2 regions of the Arthrobacter sp. Soil_N43 genome follow, and region 2 is predicted to be linked to the other one. Evidence: riboswitches for the same ligand, from Rfam matches in the RefSeq annotation. Region 2 holds a riboswitch; the other holds the start of a gene.

Region 1 (6,964 bases), on a different contig from region 2:
CCGCGGCCATCACGGCGGAGAGCCCGACGGCCCCGAGGCCGAAAACAGCGACCGACTGGCCGGCGTCGACCGCCGCCGTGTTCAGGACCGCTCCCATGCCGGTGAGCACGGCACACCCGAACATGGCGGCAACTGTGTCCGGGACGTCGTCGGGAATGACCACCACCGATTCGCGGGCCACCACGGCGTAATCGGCGAAGGCCGAGACACCCAGGTGGTGGTTGATCCGTTCGCCGGACGGCGTCCGGAGCAGCGCCTCACCGTGCAGGAGGTCGCCGGAACCGTTGACCTCAGCGGCACGGTGGCAGAGCGCCGGACGCCCGGCCTTGCATGCCCGGCAGGCACCGCAGCTCGGGACGAAAACCAGCACCACGTGGTCCCCCACGGAAACGTCCGTGACTCCCTCGCCTACGGCCTCCACCCGCCCCACGGCTTCGTGCCCGAGTGCCATGGGAAGCGGCCGGACCCGGGAACCGTCAACCACGGAGAGGTCAGAGTGGCACAGGCTCGAATAGGTGACGGCGACGCCGACTTCCCCTGCGCGGGGCGCGGGCCGGTCCAGCTCCTGCACCACGAGCGGACGGGCTTCGGTGTAGCTGGTTCCGGAGGGAACGGTGGCGTAGAGGACTGCTGCTCGCATGGAGGTTCCTGCCTTTGGCTGAATTGACGGCACGCAGCTGCCCGGGCCGGCGTGATCGCGGTCCGGGCAGCGGCTCTGGCTGTTGTCGTTTTGCGGTGCCTTGCGGGTGGCTACTTCTTGCCGGCAGCCAGAAGGTCGGCGGTGCCCTGGGCGTCGGCGGCGTCAACGTCGTGCAGTGAAATGCCGCGGGTTTCCTTGAGGAAGTACACCGAGATTGCGGTCACAATGCAGGCCCCGAGCAGGTACAGCGCTACCGGAACCGAAGACTTGAAGCCGCTCAGCAGAGCCGTGGCGATAATGGGAGCCAGCGAACCGGCAACAATGGACGTCACCTGGTAACCGAGAGAAACGCCGGAATAGCGCATCCGGGTGGGGAACATTTCCGCCATGATCGATGGCTGCCCCGCGTACATCAGGGCGTGGAACAGAAGTCCGATGGTGATTGCCGCGAGGATGATCATGTCGTTCTTCGTGTCCATCATCGGGAAGGCGAAGAAGCCCCAGGTTCCGCCGAGGATGGCGCCTGCCATGTAGACGGGCTTGCGGCCAAAGGAGTCAGACAGCTTGCCGACCATCGGCACGGCGCAGAAGTGGATGAAGTGCGCCACGAGCAGGAGCAGCAGGATCCGTGACGTGTCGGTCTGGACCACAACCTTCAGGTAGGTGATCGAGAACGTCACCACGAGGTAGTACAGGATGTTTTCCGCAAAGCGCAGGCCCATGGCGGTGAAGACACCGCGCGGGTAGCGGCGGAAGACTTCGGCGACGCCGTAGCCCTTCTTTTCGACGGTGACTTCCTTGCGGGCTTCCAGGAAGATCGGCGCGTCCTGGACCTTGGTGCGGATGTAGTAGCCGACGATGACGATCACGGCAGAGAGCCAGAAGGCCACTCGCCAGCCCCAGCCGAGGAACGCTTCCTGGGACAAGGTGGAGGAAAGGGTGAACAGGACGCCGGTGGCCAGCAGGTTTCCCATCGGAACGGCGGACTGCGGCCAGCTGGACCAGAATCCGCGCGACTTGTTCGGGCTGTGTTCGGCAACGAGCAGCACGGCGCCGCCCCATTCACCGCCGACGGCGAAGCCCTGGACGAAGCGCAGGAAGACCAGCAGCGCCGGAGCCCAGTAGCCGATCTGCGCGAAGGTGGGGAGGCAGCCCATGAGGAAGGTGGAGACACCGACCAGGATGATGCTCAGCTGCAGCAGCTGCTTGCGGCCGAACTTGTCCCCGAAGTGGCCAAACACGATGCCGCCGATCGGCCGGGCAACGAAGCCCACCGCGTAGGTGACGAACGCCGCGATGATGCCGTCCAGTTCCGTCCCTGAATTGGGAAAGAACATCTTGCCGAACACCAGGGTGGCTGCGGAGGCATAGAGGAAGAACTCATACCACTCCACCACAGTGCCGGCCATGGAGGCCGTAACGACTTTCTTCAGGCCAGAGGCCTTGACATCGGTTTCCCCTACGCGCCTTGCGGCGGAGTTTTCCGTACTCATTTTGTGAACTCCTTCGGCGTCTTCGTCGACACCACATGGGACCAGACTCTGACGGACCTGTGATGTGTGCCACGGGCCGCCGTTTCCAACGAGTATGGTCTGCCCCTGCTGCAAGCTCAACGACAAATAGTGCAGAAGGCATCTGCATAATTGCACACGCAGCGGGTTCCGGCGCTGCTCTGTGCAGCGCCGGGACAGGTCCCTGGAGCGGAGTTCAGGCTACGGTTCAGGCCAACAGATGTTCGCGGAGCTGCGCGCTCAGCTGCCCGATCTCGGTGAGGAAGCCGTCATGGCCGATGGGCGCCTCGATGACATGGACGTCCACGTCACCGGGGAGGGCATCAGCGAGTTCGTGGGACTGGGAGGGAAAGTACAGCCGGTCTGAGTCGACGGCGGCGACAAAGAAGTCCGCCGTCGTCCGCGCCAGTGCTTCCTTCAGGGTTCCGCGCCCGCGGCAGACGTCATGGCTCATGAGGGCTTCGGTCAGTGCGATGTAGCTGTTGGCGTCGAAGCGCTGGACGAGCTTGTTCCCCTGGTGGTCCAGGTAGCTTTCCACCTGGTAGCGGCCACGGTCTCCGAGGGCGTCTGCCCGCAGCGGAGCTTCGGCCTCCTGGGGGTTCCGGCCAAACCGGAAGTCCAGCTCGTGCGCCGAACGGTAGGTAATGTGGGCAATCCGGCGGGCCAGAGCCAGTCCGGCTTCGGGGAGCGGGCCTTCGTAGTAGTCGCCGCCGTTGAAGTTGGGGTCCTGGCGGATGGCGAGGGTCTGCGCCTGTGCAAAGGCGATCTGCTCGGCGGTACTGCTGGCGCCCACGGAGATGACACCGCAGCGGCGCACCCGGTCCGGGTAGCTGACCGCCCACTCCAGTGCGCGGGCGCCGCCCATGGAACCGCCCACAACGGCAAACCAGCTGCTGATGCCGAGCCGGTCGGCCAGGCGCGCTTCGGCATCAGTGGAGTCCCGGAGGGTCACCAGCGGGAAGCGCGAGCCCCACGGCTTACCGTCCGGAGCTGTCGACGCCGGGCCCGTGGATCCGTAACAACCGCCCAGGATGTTGATGGAGACGACAAAGAACCTGTCGGTGTCCGCCGGCGCACCCGGCCCGGCGAGCTGCTCCCACCAGCCTTCCTCGTCCCCGTCGCCCCGCGTCACATGGGTGCTCCCGGTGAGGGCGTGCTCCACCAGGATGGCATTGGAGCCGTCGGCGTTGAGCGTTCCCCAGGTTTCGTAGGCCAGCGTCACGTCCGGGAGGAATCCGCCGGCCTCGAGCTCGAGGCCGCCGATGTTGATGTACTGGACGGTGCCGTCGGGAACGCGGCTGTCACGGTCTTCAGTGTCACCGCCTTTACAGGCGGGAGCTTGGCCATCGGGAACGTCGGTGCGGGTGACGGAAATCGTCATCGGTATACCTCTTCTACGCGCTTGCCTGCCGCCAGTTGACCGGCAGGCCAGGTCTTCACCCGGGGCACCCCACCGCGGAAGGAGGGTTGCCGGCCAGCAAGCCGGGGCTGTCGCTGGCACTCATGACCTGGACCAAGCTTACGAAAAGGGCCGCCACCCGCGCGAAGATTGTGACGGTTATGTGACTCCGGAGGCGCCTGGATGCTGCCTGCGAGGGGCGCGCAAGCCGCGGCAATCGACTCTTTTGCAGACACCCCATTTGTGTTAGGGCACCCTTAGCTGAGAGCCGCGTCACAAGATGCCAAGATGATGGCATGCGCATGGATCACGTCTCTTACGCCTGTGAACACGATGGCTTGGCGGCCACCACTGAACGTATTTCGTCCGCCCTCGGCGTTGAAGCCGTGAAGGGTGGAGTACACCCCCGTTTCGGAACCCGGAACATGATTATCCCGCTCGCGGGACACAAATATCTGGAGGTCGTGGAGGTCCTGGACCACCCGGCGTCGGACAAGGCCCCGTTCGGACAGGCCGTGCGTGCACGCTCTGCTGCCGGCGGCGGCTGGATGGGCTGGTGCGTCGAAGTGGACGACCTCGCCCCGTTCGAGGAGCGTCTCGGACGAGCCGCGGTAAACGGCAACCGCAAGTTCCCGGACGGCCGCGAACTCGTGTGGAAGCAGATCGGAATCCTGGGCCTCATTGCAGACCCGCAGGTTCCGTACATGCTGAAGTGGGAGGGCGATCCTTCCCTTCACCCGTCCCACGCCTATGACAGCAACGTCAAGATGTCCAGCCTCACCATCGCGGGCTCCGCCGAACGGGTCACCGAGTGGCTCGGAGAGCCTGTCGAAAGGCCCCTGGAGGACGTCGCCGTCAACTGGGTGGCTCCGCACGGTACCCCCGGCATCCTGTCCGTCACGTTTGAAACCGCAGCAGGCGCCGTCACCATCTGACGCGCGTTGGCAGCATGCTGCCACTACACTTCGGCCGCCATCAGCGGGTGCCAATGTCGTCACCCACCGATGGCGGCCGAATTACTTTCTGCACCGGGTTACGTTCCCATAGCGCCTATCCCAGCCCGACGCTCCTTCCGAACAGGCTGAAGCCGACAAACGCCACAATATCCAGCAGCGCGTGGGCCATGACCAGCGGCATCACCCGCCGGGTTTTGGTATAGATCCACGCGAACACCACGCCCATGACGGCATTGCCAATGAACGGCCCAAAGCCCTGGTAGAGGTGGTAGCTGCCGCGGAGCATGGAACTGGCAAAGATGGCCAGCGGCACGGACCAGCCGAGCTTCCCGAAGCGGTCCAGCAGGTAGCCCACCACGATGACTTCCTCCACCACGGCGTGGCGCATCGCGGAAAGAATCAGGACCGGAATGGTCCACCAGTACGCGTCCAGGGCGCTGGGGATGATCGCCGTCGTAATACCCAGCGCCCGCCCCGCCGCATAGAGCCCCAGCGAGGGAATGCCGATCAGGGCCGCCAGCCCCAGCCCCTGGAGGAGGTCCCGTCCGGGGCGGGCGAAATCGAACCCGAGCTTCCGGAACGCCGAGCCGCTGTCATAGCCCGCGCCTCCCTTCGGCTGCCGCTGCTCCGTCATGAAGTAGATGACCAGCAGGACCGGCACCAGCGCAAAAATGATGTCCAGCAGCTGGTAGGTCAGGTCGAAATACTCGCGCGAGCTTTGCGAACGGTTCAGAGTGGAGGTGCCCTGGGCCAGCGGCGCCTGGGTCATCTTGTCCAGCAGCTGCACCACGGAGTAGACGGCCGACTGCCCCAGGGACAGTCCCAGCACTATCCAGATTTCGATCCTCAGGCGACGGCGGGAAGGAACCAACATGTTCCTATCTTGCCTGCTGTTGCTGGTACTTACCTGTTGGGCTTCAGGACGGAACTGCCACTGCCTGGTGTCCGGCTGGCCCTATGCTGGGAAACTATGAGTGCGCCCGGGAAAATCATCATGATCCGGCACGGCCAGTCCGCCGCCAATGCCGACACCTCCATCTACAACCGGGTGCCCGACTACCGGATTCCGCTGACGCCCTTGGGCGTGGACCAGGCCAAGGCCGCCGGTGAACGTATCCGGCGCGAGCTCGACGGCCAGCAGGTCAGCGTCTACGTCTCGCCCTATCTGCGCGCCTACCAGACGCTGGAAGCACTCAACCTTGGTTCCCTCACGGAACGGGTGATCGAGGAACCCCGGCTCCGTGAGCAGGACTGGGCCAATTTCCAGATCTCCGGCGACATCGAGGACCAGAAGGAGCTGCGCAACGCCTACGGCCATTTCTTCTACCGGTTCCGCGAGGGCGAGTCCGGCTCGGACGTGTATGACCGCATTTCGTCATTTATGGAGACCCTCTACCGGCACTGGGCCAAGCCGGACTACTCCCCCAACACCCTCCTGGTCACGCACGGCCTGACGATGCGCCTGTTCTGCATGCGCTGGTTCCACTGGTCCGTGGAGTACTTCGAGTCGCTGAACAACCCGGACAACGCCGAAATCCGGATGCTGGTGCGCACCGGGGACGGCAAGTACGAACTGGACCAGCCGTTCACGCAGTGGGTGGACCGCCGGGTGGACGAGACCGTCCTCGACGCCCCGCCCGTGGTCTTCTAGGGCTTTCGGCCGGGCGCCGGGTTTCTGGCTACGCTGCTCAGGCCTGCCGGGGCCGCGGCGTTTCCGGTGCCACAATGACTTCGGTGCCGATGGCTTCAAAGGCGGCCTTGTCCTTGGCGGAGATGCCGGAATCGGTGATCAGCTTGGTGAACGCATAACCGTCCATGGTGGCGAAGGCCCGGCGCCCCACCTTGGAGGAGTCCGCGATGACGTAGGACACGCTGGCGCGGCTGGCCAGCAGCGCGTTGACGGAAGCCTCACCTTCTCCGGTGTTGGTGGGGCCAACCTCGGGGTCAATGCCGTTGACGCCGATGAACGCGATGTCCAGCACCACTTTCTGCATGATGATGTCGGTGTACGGCCCCACCAGCTCGTACGAGCGCGGATTGAGGATGCCGCCGGTCACCATGACCTTGATGTTGGGCCGCACCGCCAACTGCCCGGCGATGTTGATGGCGTTGGTGACCACCGTCAGGGTGGGCTGGTTGGACGGCGAGTTGAGGTCCTCACGGGTGGCCAGGATCTGGGCCAGGGCGGTGCTGGTGGTGCCGCCGCAGAGCCCGATCACCATGCCCGGCGAGATGAGGGCCGAGGCCGCCAATGCGATCTCCTGCTTGGCTGCCGCATGGTCGTCGCGGTTGTACCGTCCCGGCAGGTCGTAGGCCAGGGCACCGGTGGTGGCGCCGCCCCGGGTCCGGGTCAGCAGCCGCCGCTTGGCCAGGCTGTCCAGGTCGCGCCTCGCCGTGGCCGGCGAAACGCCGAGCCGGGTGACGATTTCGTCCACCTCCACCTGCCCGGTCTTGGCAA
Region 2 (6,964 bases):
GCGCCTCAGCACCGGGGACGAGGTGGAGGTCCGGGTCACTGTCGAGGGCGATGCCTGACAGCGCCCTGCTGGGCGTTTCAGAGCAGGCATGGCCCGAGACAGGCAAACAACCCCCCCCATTCGAGTGGGCAGCAGTCCGCTCACCGGTTTAACTTCCAAGGTTTTCAAGGGTTTTCCCCGACCCCGCAGGCGCATGATGGGGTATATTTCGCCCCACGAAGAAACGGCGCTGACGATGAAGAAACCGCTCCGCTGGCTCAGCCATCTGCTCGCCCTGTCCGTCGTCGCAGCGGCGGGCCTGGTGGGCGTCGCGGGCCCGGCCCAGGCGGCCACGGTGGGCACTCCCAGCATTGCGTATTCCGGTGTGAGCAATCCGCCGACCGCGGACAAACCGCAGAGCAAGCTGTGGTGGAACGACGGATCCTGGTGGGCGAACATGTGGACGACCGGCAGCGGGTGGAGCATCTACCGGCTGGACCGGAGCACCGACACGTGGGTGGACACCGGAGTGCGCAGCGACAGCCGGGCCAGCACGTCCTCGGACACCTTGTGGGACGGCACACACCTGTACATCGCCTCGAACGTGGTGACCGCCGGTGCGTCCGCGGCCGGACTGCCGGCCCGCCTCTACAGGTACAGCTACTCAAACGGGACCTACACGCGCAGCAGCGGCTTTCCCACCACGATCTCGAACAACAGCAGCGAGTCCCTGACCATTGCCAAGGACTCCACCGGAGTAGTCTGGGCCAGCTGGACCCAGGTGTCCGGCGGCACGAGCACTGTCTTTGTCAACAACTCCGCGCCCGGCGGGACAAGTTGGGGAGTGCCGTTCGTGGTGCCGGGGGCCGCGGATCCACACCCGACGCCCGATGACCTGTCCGCTATCGTCGCCTTCGGCGGTGATGAAGTGGGGATCATGTGGACCGACCAGGCCACTGGAACCGCGTGGTGGGCCACCCATGACGACGACGGAAGTGCGAGGACGGCGTCATCGTGGAAGGTCAGGGAAGCCATCAAGGGCAACAAGCAGGTCGATGACCACCTGAACATCAAGACGCTGCAGGCTGACCCTTCCGGCCGGGTGTTCGCCGCGGTGAAGACCAGCCTCAACGACGGTTCGAGCGACCCGAACCTGGCCCAGCTGGTGCTGGTGGTGTTCAAGCCCGCCACGGCTTCCTTCAGCCAGACGACCATCGCCAGGACCGGGGATTGTGTCTCCCGCCCGCAGATCATGCTCGATACCGAGAACAACCGGGTCCGCGCGTTCCACACTGCACCGTCGACGTCGGTCAGCGGCTGTCCGTTCTCCGGCGTTGCCGGCAGCATCTATGAAAAGACTGCCTCGATGGACAACCCGATATTCGGGAGCGGCCGCGGAACACCGGTAATCCAGGACGCCAATTCGGCCAACATGAACGACGTCACCAGCACCAAGCAGAGTGTGAATGCCGCCACCGGGATCGTCGTCATGGCCAGCAACAATGTCACCAAGCGCTACTGGTTCTCCGACCGCAGCCTCGGCTCGGGAAACCCTCCCGGTCCCACGGCGCCGACGGCATCCTTCACCGCCACTCCGACATCGGGCACGGCACCGCTGACGGTGGAGTTCACCGATACATCCACGGGGTCGCCCACGTCATGGGACTGGAGTTTCGGTGACGGCTCCACCTCAACCAGCCGGAACCCGTCACATACCTACAGCGCGGCCGGCACCTACACGGCACGGCTGACGGCCAGGAACGCGGAGGGCTCCTCGTCCACAACCAGAACGATCACGGTGGACCCGTCCGGCGGCACCAGCCCGGGGATCTCCGCCCGCAGCTCAAGCACGGCAAATGCCACAACGGCCACCAGCACGGTCTCACTGCCCGCCCCTACCGGACGCACAGCCGGGGACGTCCTGGTCGCCTCCTTTACCACTGACCTGAACCCCACGGTGGCTGTCCCGGCCGGCTGGACCGCCATCGTCAACGGGCTGAGCATCAACAGCACCACCACCACCGGGGCCAGAGTGTTCGCCTACTACCGCGTGGTCGGTTCCGGCGATCCTGCCAGTTACACCTGGACGTTGAGCAAGGCCGTGAAGTGGGGCGGCGGGATCACCGCCTACGACGGGGTCAGCAATACGACGCCTCTGGACAGCGCGGTCACCACAGCGGTCAACGCGACGTACACGGCCACGAGCATCACGGTCCCCAGCGTCACGACCACCAGGAACGGCGCCCGGCTGATTGGCGGCGTCGGCTTCGACACCGCCATCCCGGGGGCCACGGCGCCTACGGGATGGACGGAGCGGTGGGAGGCGGCCAACGGCCAGATCGCCCAGCAGGCAGACCAGCCGCAGGCCACGGCCGGCGCTGCCGGCACCGCCACCTGGACGTTCAGCGCGGCCAAGGCGGCCGCAGCCTGGCGGACCGCCCTAAGGCCGGCAGGCTGACCGGACGCCCGGCAGGGCGCGCTGTCAGCTCAAGGACTCAGATCTGCTTGAGCGCCTGCTCAAGGTCTCCGATCAGGTCGTCGGGATCCTCCAGGCCCACGGACAGCCGCACCACGCCGTCGCTGAGCCCGATGGCTGCGCGGCCCTCCGGCCCCATCGCCCGGTGGGTGGTGGTGGCCGGGTGGGTGATGAGGCTCTTGGCATCTCCCAGATTGTTGGAGATGTCGATGATCTTCAGGGCATCCAGCAGCGCAAAGGCGGCTTCCTTGGCCGACTGGCCGGCCGTTGTCGCGAGTTCCAGCGTGAGCACCGTGCCCCCGGCCTTCATCTGCTTGGCGGCAAGCTCGTACTGCGGGTGGGATTTCAGCAGCGGGTACTTGACCCAGCTGATGGCCGGCTGGTCCTCCAGCCATTCGGCGAGGCGCAGCGCGGTGGCCGATGAGTGGTTCACCCGCAGCGCCATCGTTTCCAGTCCCTTGGTGAGGACCCAGGCATTGAACGCCGACAGGTTGGGCCCGGTATGGCGCATCAGCTGCTTGACCGGTCCGTCGATGAATTCCTTGGTGCCCAGGATGGCGCCGCCCAGCACGCGGCCCTGGCCGTCGATGTGCTTGGTCCCCGAATAGACGATCACGTCCGCGCCGAGGTCGCCGCAGCGCTGCAACAGTGGAGTGGCGAACACGTTGTCGACGACGACGGTCGCGCCGGCAGCGTGGGCCAGTTCGCTGACCGCCGCGATATCCACGATTTCCTGCATCGGGTTGGACGGCGACTCGAAGAAGACGGCGGTGGTGGGCACCGAGAGTGCCGCCCTCCACTGCTCCAGGTCAGGTCCGTCGACGAACACGGTCTCCACGCCCCAGCGCGGCAGGATTTCGTTGAGGATCACGAAGCAGGAGCCGAAGAGTGAGCGGGCGGCCACCACGCGGTCCCCGGCGGCCAGCAGGGCGCCCAGGGCGGTGAACACGGCGGACATGCCGGACGCCGCGGCGAAGCATGCTTCCGTGCCTTCGAGCAGGCGGAGGCGCTCCTGGAAGGTGGCCACGGACGGGTTGCCGTAGCGGGAGTAGACGAAGCGTTCGTCCTCGCCGGTGAAGGCGCGCTCGGCTGCGGCCGCGGACTCGTAGACGAAGCCGGAGTTCAGGAAGATCGGCTCCGTGGTTTCCTGGAAGTTGGTGCGGTCCAGCCCGCCGCGGACGGCCTGGGTCTCGGGGCTCCAGCCGGCGGCATCTTGATTGAAGGTCACTTAGTTCTTTCCCAGGTTTGTTGGCAGCCCGCGGTTCTTCCAGCCGTTGACGGTGCGTTCACCGTACCGGTCGGGTTCGCCCTCGAAGCCTTCGAGCACGTTGTATGAGGTAAAGCCGGCCCGGGTCGCTGCGATGGCGGCGGCAATGGACCGCTGACCGGAGCGGCACAGGAACACCAGCTCGGTGCCGTCGTCCTCCGGAGCCTGCTGCTTCAGCTGCTCAATGAATTCGGGATTGGGGATGCCGCCGGGGAACGTCCACTGGATAAAGAGAGGATCGTTCTCTGTGGCAGCCGTGTTCGGCATGCCGATGTGCGCCCATTCGCCCTCGGTGCGGACATCCACCAGGATGGCGCCTTCCTCCAGCTTGGCCCATGCCTCCTGCGGGGTCAGGTCTCCGGCGTAGCTCACGCGTGCCCCTCGAATGCTTCAGCGTCGAGGTTTTCGTCCGAGTCCAGCTGGTCCACGGCGGTGGCCACGGCGGCATCAGCGGTGGCGACCGCGAGGGGGAGGATCACGGCCTGAGCCACGATCACGTCCCTGCCGTTGAACGCGGCCGCGGGGCTGCCGTGCAGCACATACCCTTCGGCCAGTGCGTCTGAAATGCGTTCACAGAAGGAACGGTTGTCCGGTCCCGTGATCAGGCGGTAGGGCAGTTTCTCCTCAGGTTTATCCTGCGGGGTCGGCAGGGTAACGCCGGCGGGCGCGTCCGTCATGACGGCTCTCCTTCTCTCACGCTTGCAGCTCGAAGTGGTCGATATGCCGAGTATTCACCTGAGGCACCCCGCCGCGAGGGAGGGTTGCCGACCGGCCAGTCAGGGCTTGGCGCCGATTCTCATTACTCCTCAAAAACGTAACACCGACGACGGCGGCGCGCACCGCCGCCGTCGTCATGTTCCGTAATGCTGGGGGCCTGCAGCTTCGGTTACAAAGATCCGGCCCGGGTGCATAATGACGGGAGATGAACCGCCGTAACGCCGGATGAAACCAGGCAACAGTGAACGAGTCGAGTGCCAATAGAGTCGGTCCCATGCTGCACTTTGGATGGTTTGTGGGCCATGGGTTCGGGGTCCAAGGCTGGGGGACGCCCGGTTACGGGATCGGGTACGACTGGAAAAAGCCCGAGCTGTACCAGCATGCCGTGCGCGAGTTTGAGCGGGCCGGCCTGGACCTGTTCATCATCGAGGACTCGCTGACCGTCCCGGACACATACGGCGGAAGCGCGGAGGTGAGCCTGGCACAGGCCTCCTTTGCACCCAAGCACGATCCGTTGGCACTGGTCCCCTACCTGCTCTCCGCCACGGAGCACCTGGGCATCGTCCCCACCGTCAGTGCCTCCTTCTATCCGCCGTTCACGGCGGCACGGCTGCTGGCCACGCTGCAGCACTTCTCCAACGGCCAGCTCGGCTGGAACGTGGTGACCTCCGGCAGCGACCTTGCCGCGCAGAATTACGGGCTGGACCAGCAGATCGAGCACGATCTCCGCTACGAGAAGGCGGAGGAATTTGTGGACGTGGTGCGGAAGCTCTGGCGCAGCTGGGACCAGGACGCCATCGTGGAGGACGCCCGGGCCGGCGTGTTCGCCGACCACACCAAGGTGCGGCCGATCCGGCACAGCGGCGAGTTCTTCCGGGTCCGCGGCCCGCTGAACACGGCCCCGCTGCCCGAGGAGCCCGTGCTGGTGCAGGCCGGCGCATCCCCTCGGGGAAAGGCTTTTGCGGGAGGCAACGCGGACGTGGCCATTGCGCTGGCCCGCGGCTCGGACGGCATGAAGGCCTACCGCGACTCGATCCGGGCCGAAGCTGCCAAGGCGGGCCGGAACCCCGACGACGTCAAGGTGCTGTTCGTGCTCAAACCCACCGTGGTGGGTTCACAGGCCGAGGCGGAGGAGCTGCGGGCCGCGCGGAAGGAGCTGACGCAGCGTGACATCGACAGCCAGCTCAATTCGATCTCATACCTGTCGGTCATTGACTTCAAGCAGTTCGACCTGGACGAGCCGCTGCCGGAGCTCACCACCAACAGCAACCAGGGCACGCTGGAACACTTCTCGAAGGCGGCGCCGCCGGGCTCGACCCTGCGCGAGATCCTGCGGGCCCGCAGCGGCGGCGCCGGGGACAGCATCATCGGCACGGCCGAGGAGATCGCGGACCACCTGGAGGAAACAGGCGCCGCGGTGGGTGGGGACGGCTTCCTCTTCTCCGGCTTCGTGGACCCGGCCACCGTGCACGGCGTGCTGGACAAACTGGCTCCGGTGCTCCGCCGTCGCGGGCTGCTGCGGACAAGCTACGGCGGCGGCGGCTTCCGCCGGAACCTGCTGGACTTCTAGTGCCATGGCCGGGCCACGAGCGTCTGACGACCTGCTGCGGGAAGCCAAAAGTGCCAGCTTCCTGATCGGCACGGCACATCTGGTGGCAGCCGACGTGGCGAAGGTGGCCGCCGATCCGGGGGTCGAAGTCATCCTGAGCGCTGATGCAATGGAGCTGATGGGCCTCTCCCGTGAGGTGGTCCAGGCCGCCATCGACTCCGGCCACAGGGTCTACGGCCTGAACACCCTGCTGGGCTCGGGCCGGGACACGGCCGTGGTGGAGGAATCCATCCTTGACTACCAGGTGCAGGTGGTCCGCTACCACCACAGCGGGATCGGCGCCCTGCTCGCTCCGGAGGAAGTCCGCGCCGTGATCCTCGCGAGGCTGATCGGCTTCACCCGCGGCGGCTCCGGGGTCCGCCCGGAAACAGCCCGTTTCTATGCGGAACTTCTCAACCGGGGAGTGGTCCCCGCCGTTCCCCGCGACGGTTCGGTCGGCTCCTCGGACCTGACGCAGCTGGCCGCCGTGGCCGCCGTCGCCATCGGTGAAGGACAGGCCCTGGCCCCTGACGGAAGCATCATTTCCGGCGCCGCCGCGCTCGCCGGGGCAGGCCTCGAGCCGCTGGTGCTTGCCGCGGGCGAGGCTCTGGCGCTGGTCAGCGCCAACTCCTACTCGATTGGCGCCGGCACGCTGGCGCTTGGCCGGCTGCTGGAACTGGCAGACCTCGCGGACACCGCCCTCGCCCTGTCGCTGGAGGCCACCGGGCGGTACGACGGCGGCGGCAACCTCAGCCCGTTTTCGTCGGCAGTGCAGGCGGCCAAGGCGGTGGACGGCCAGCGGATCTCGGCCGCGAACGTGCGGCGGCTGGTGCGCGGAGGCTGGCTGGAGGATCCGCGGCGTGAGGTGTCGGTGCAGGACGCCCTGTCCTTCCGCGCCGCACCGCAGACGCACGGCGCGTTCCGTGCCCAGGTCACC

Evidence for each region. Region 2 has a riboswitch for S-adenosylmethionine ahead of AC3A3W_RS10870 (DUF1737 domain-containing protein). Riboswitches for the same ligand answer to the same signal wherever they lie in the genome.
Region 1: linked by a shared signal. The riboswitch ahead of metX (homoserine O-acetyltransferase MetX) and the one ahead of AC3A3W_RS10870 (DUF1737 domain-containing protein) in region 2 are both predicted to bind S-adenosylmethionine.

Annotation. Positions count from the first base shown of each region.
Region 1 is NZ_JBDGML010000073.1:33,052-40,015, forward strand. It holds gene AC3A3W_RS07825 (zinc-dependent alcohol dehydrogenase family protein) at 1-640, opposite strand, end outside; gene AC3A3W_RS07830 (MFS transporter) at 751-2,133, opposite strand; gene metX (homoserine O-acetyltransferase MetX) at 2,360-3,532, opposite strand; SAM riboswitch class IV at 3,545-3,660, opposite strand; gene AC3A3W_RS07840 (VOC family protein) at 3,847-4,485, shown strand; gene AC3A3W_RS07845 (CPBP family intramembrane glutamic endopeptidase) at 4,601-5,380, opposite strand; gene AC3A3W_RS07850 (histidine phosphatase family protein) at 5,477-6,157, shown strand; gene AC3A3W_RS07855 (DeoR/GlpR family DNA-binding transcription regulator) at 6,195-6,964, opposite strand, start outside.
Region 2 is NZ_JBDGML010000091.1:54,301-61,264, forward strand. It holds gene AC3A3W_RS10850 (DUF1905 domain-containing protein) at 1-58, shown strand, start outside; gene AC3A3W_RS10855 (PKD domain-containing protein) at 236-2,437, shown strand; gene AC3A3W_RS10860 (O-succinylhomoserine sulfhydrylase) at 2,475-3,683, opposite strand; gene AC3A3W_RS10865 (rhodanese-like domain-containing protein) at 3,684-4,094, opposite strand; gene AC3A3W_RS10870 (DUF1737 domain-containing protein) at 4,091-4,399, opposite strand; SAM riboswitch class IV at 4,413-4,526, opposite strand; gene AC3A3W_RS10875 (NtaA/DmoA family FMN-dependent monooxygenase) at 4,714-6,009, shown strand; gene AC3A3W_RS10880 (aromatic amino acid ammonia-lyase) at 6,014-6,964, shown strand, end outside.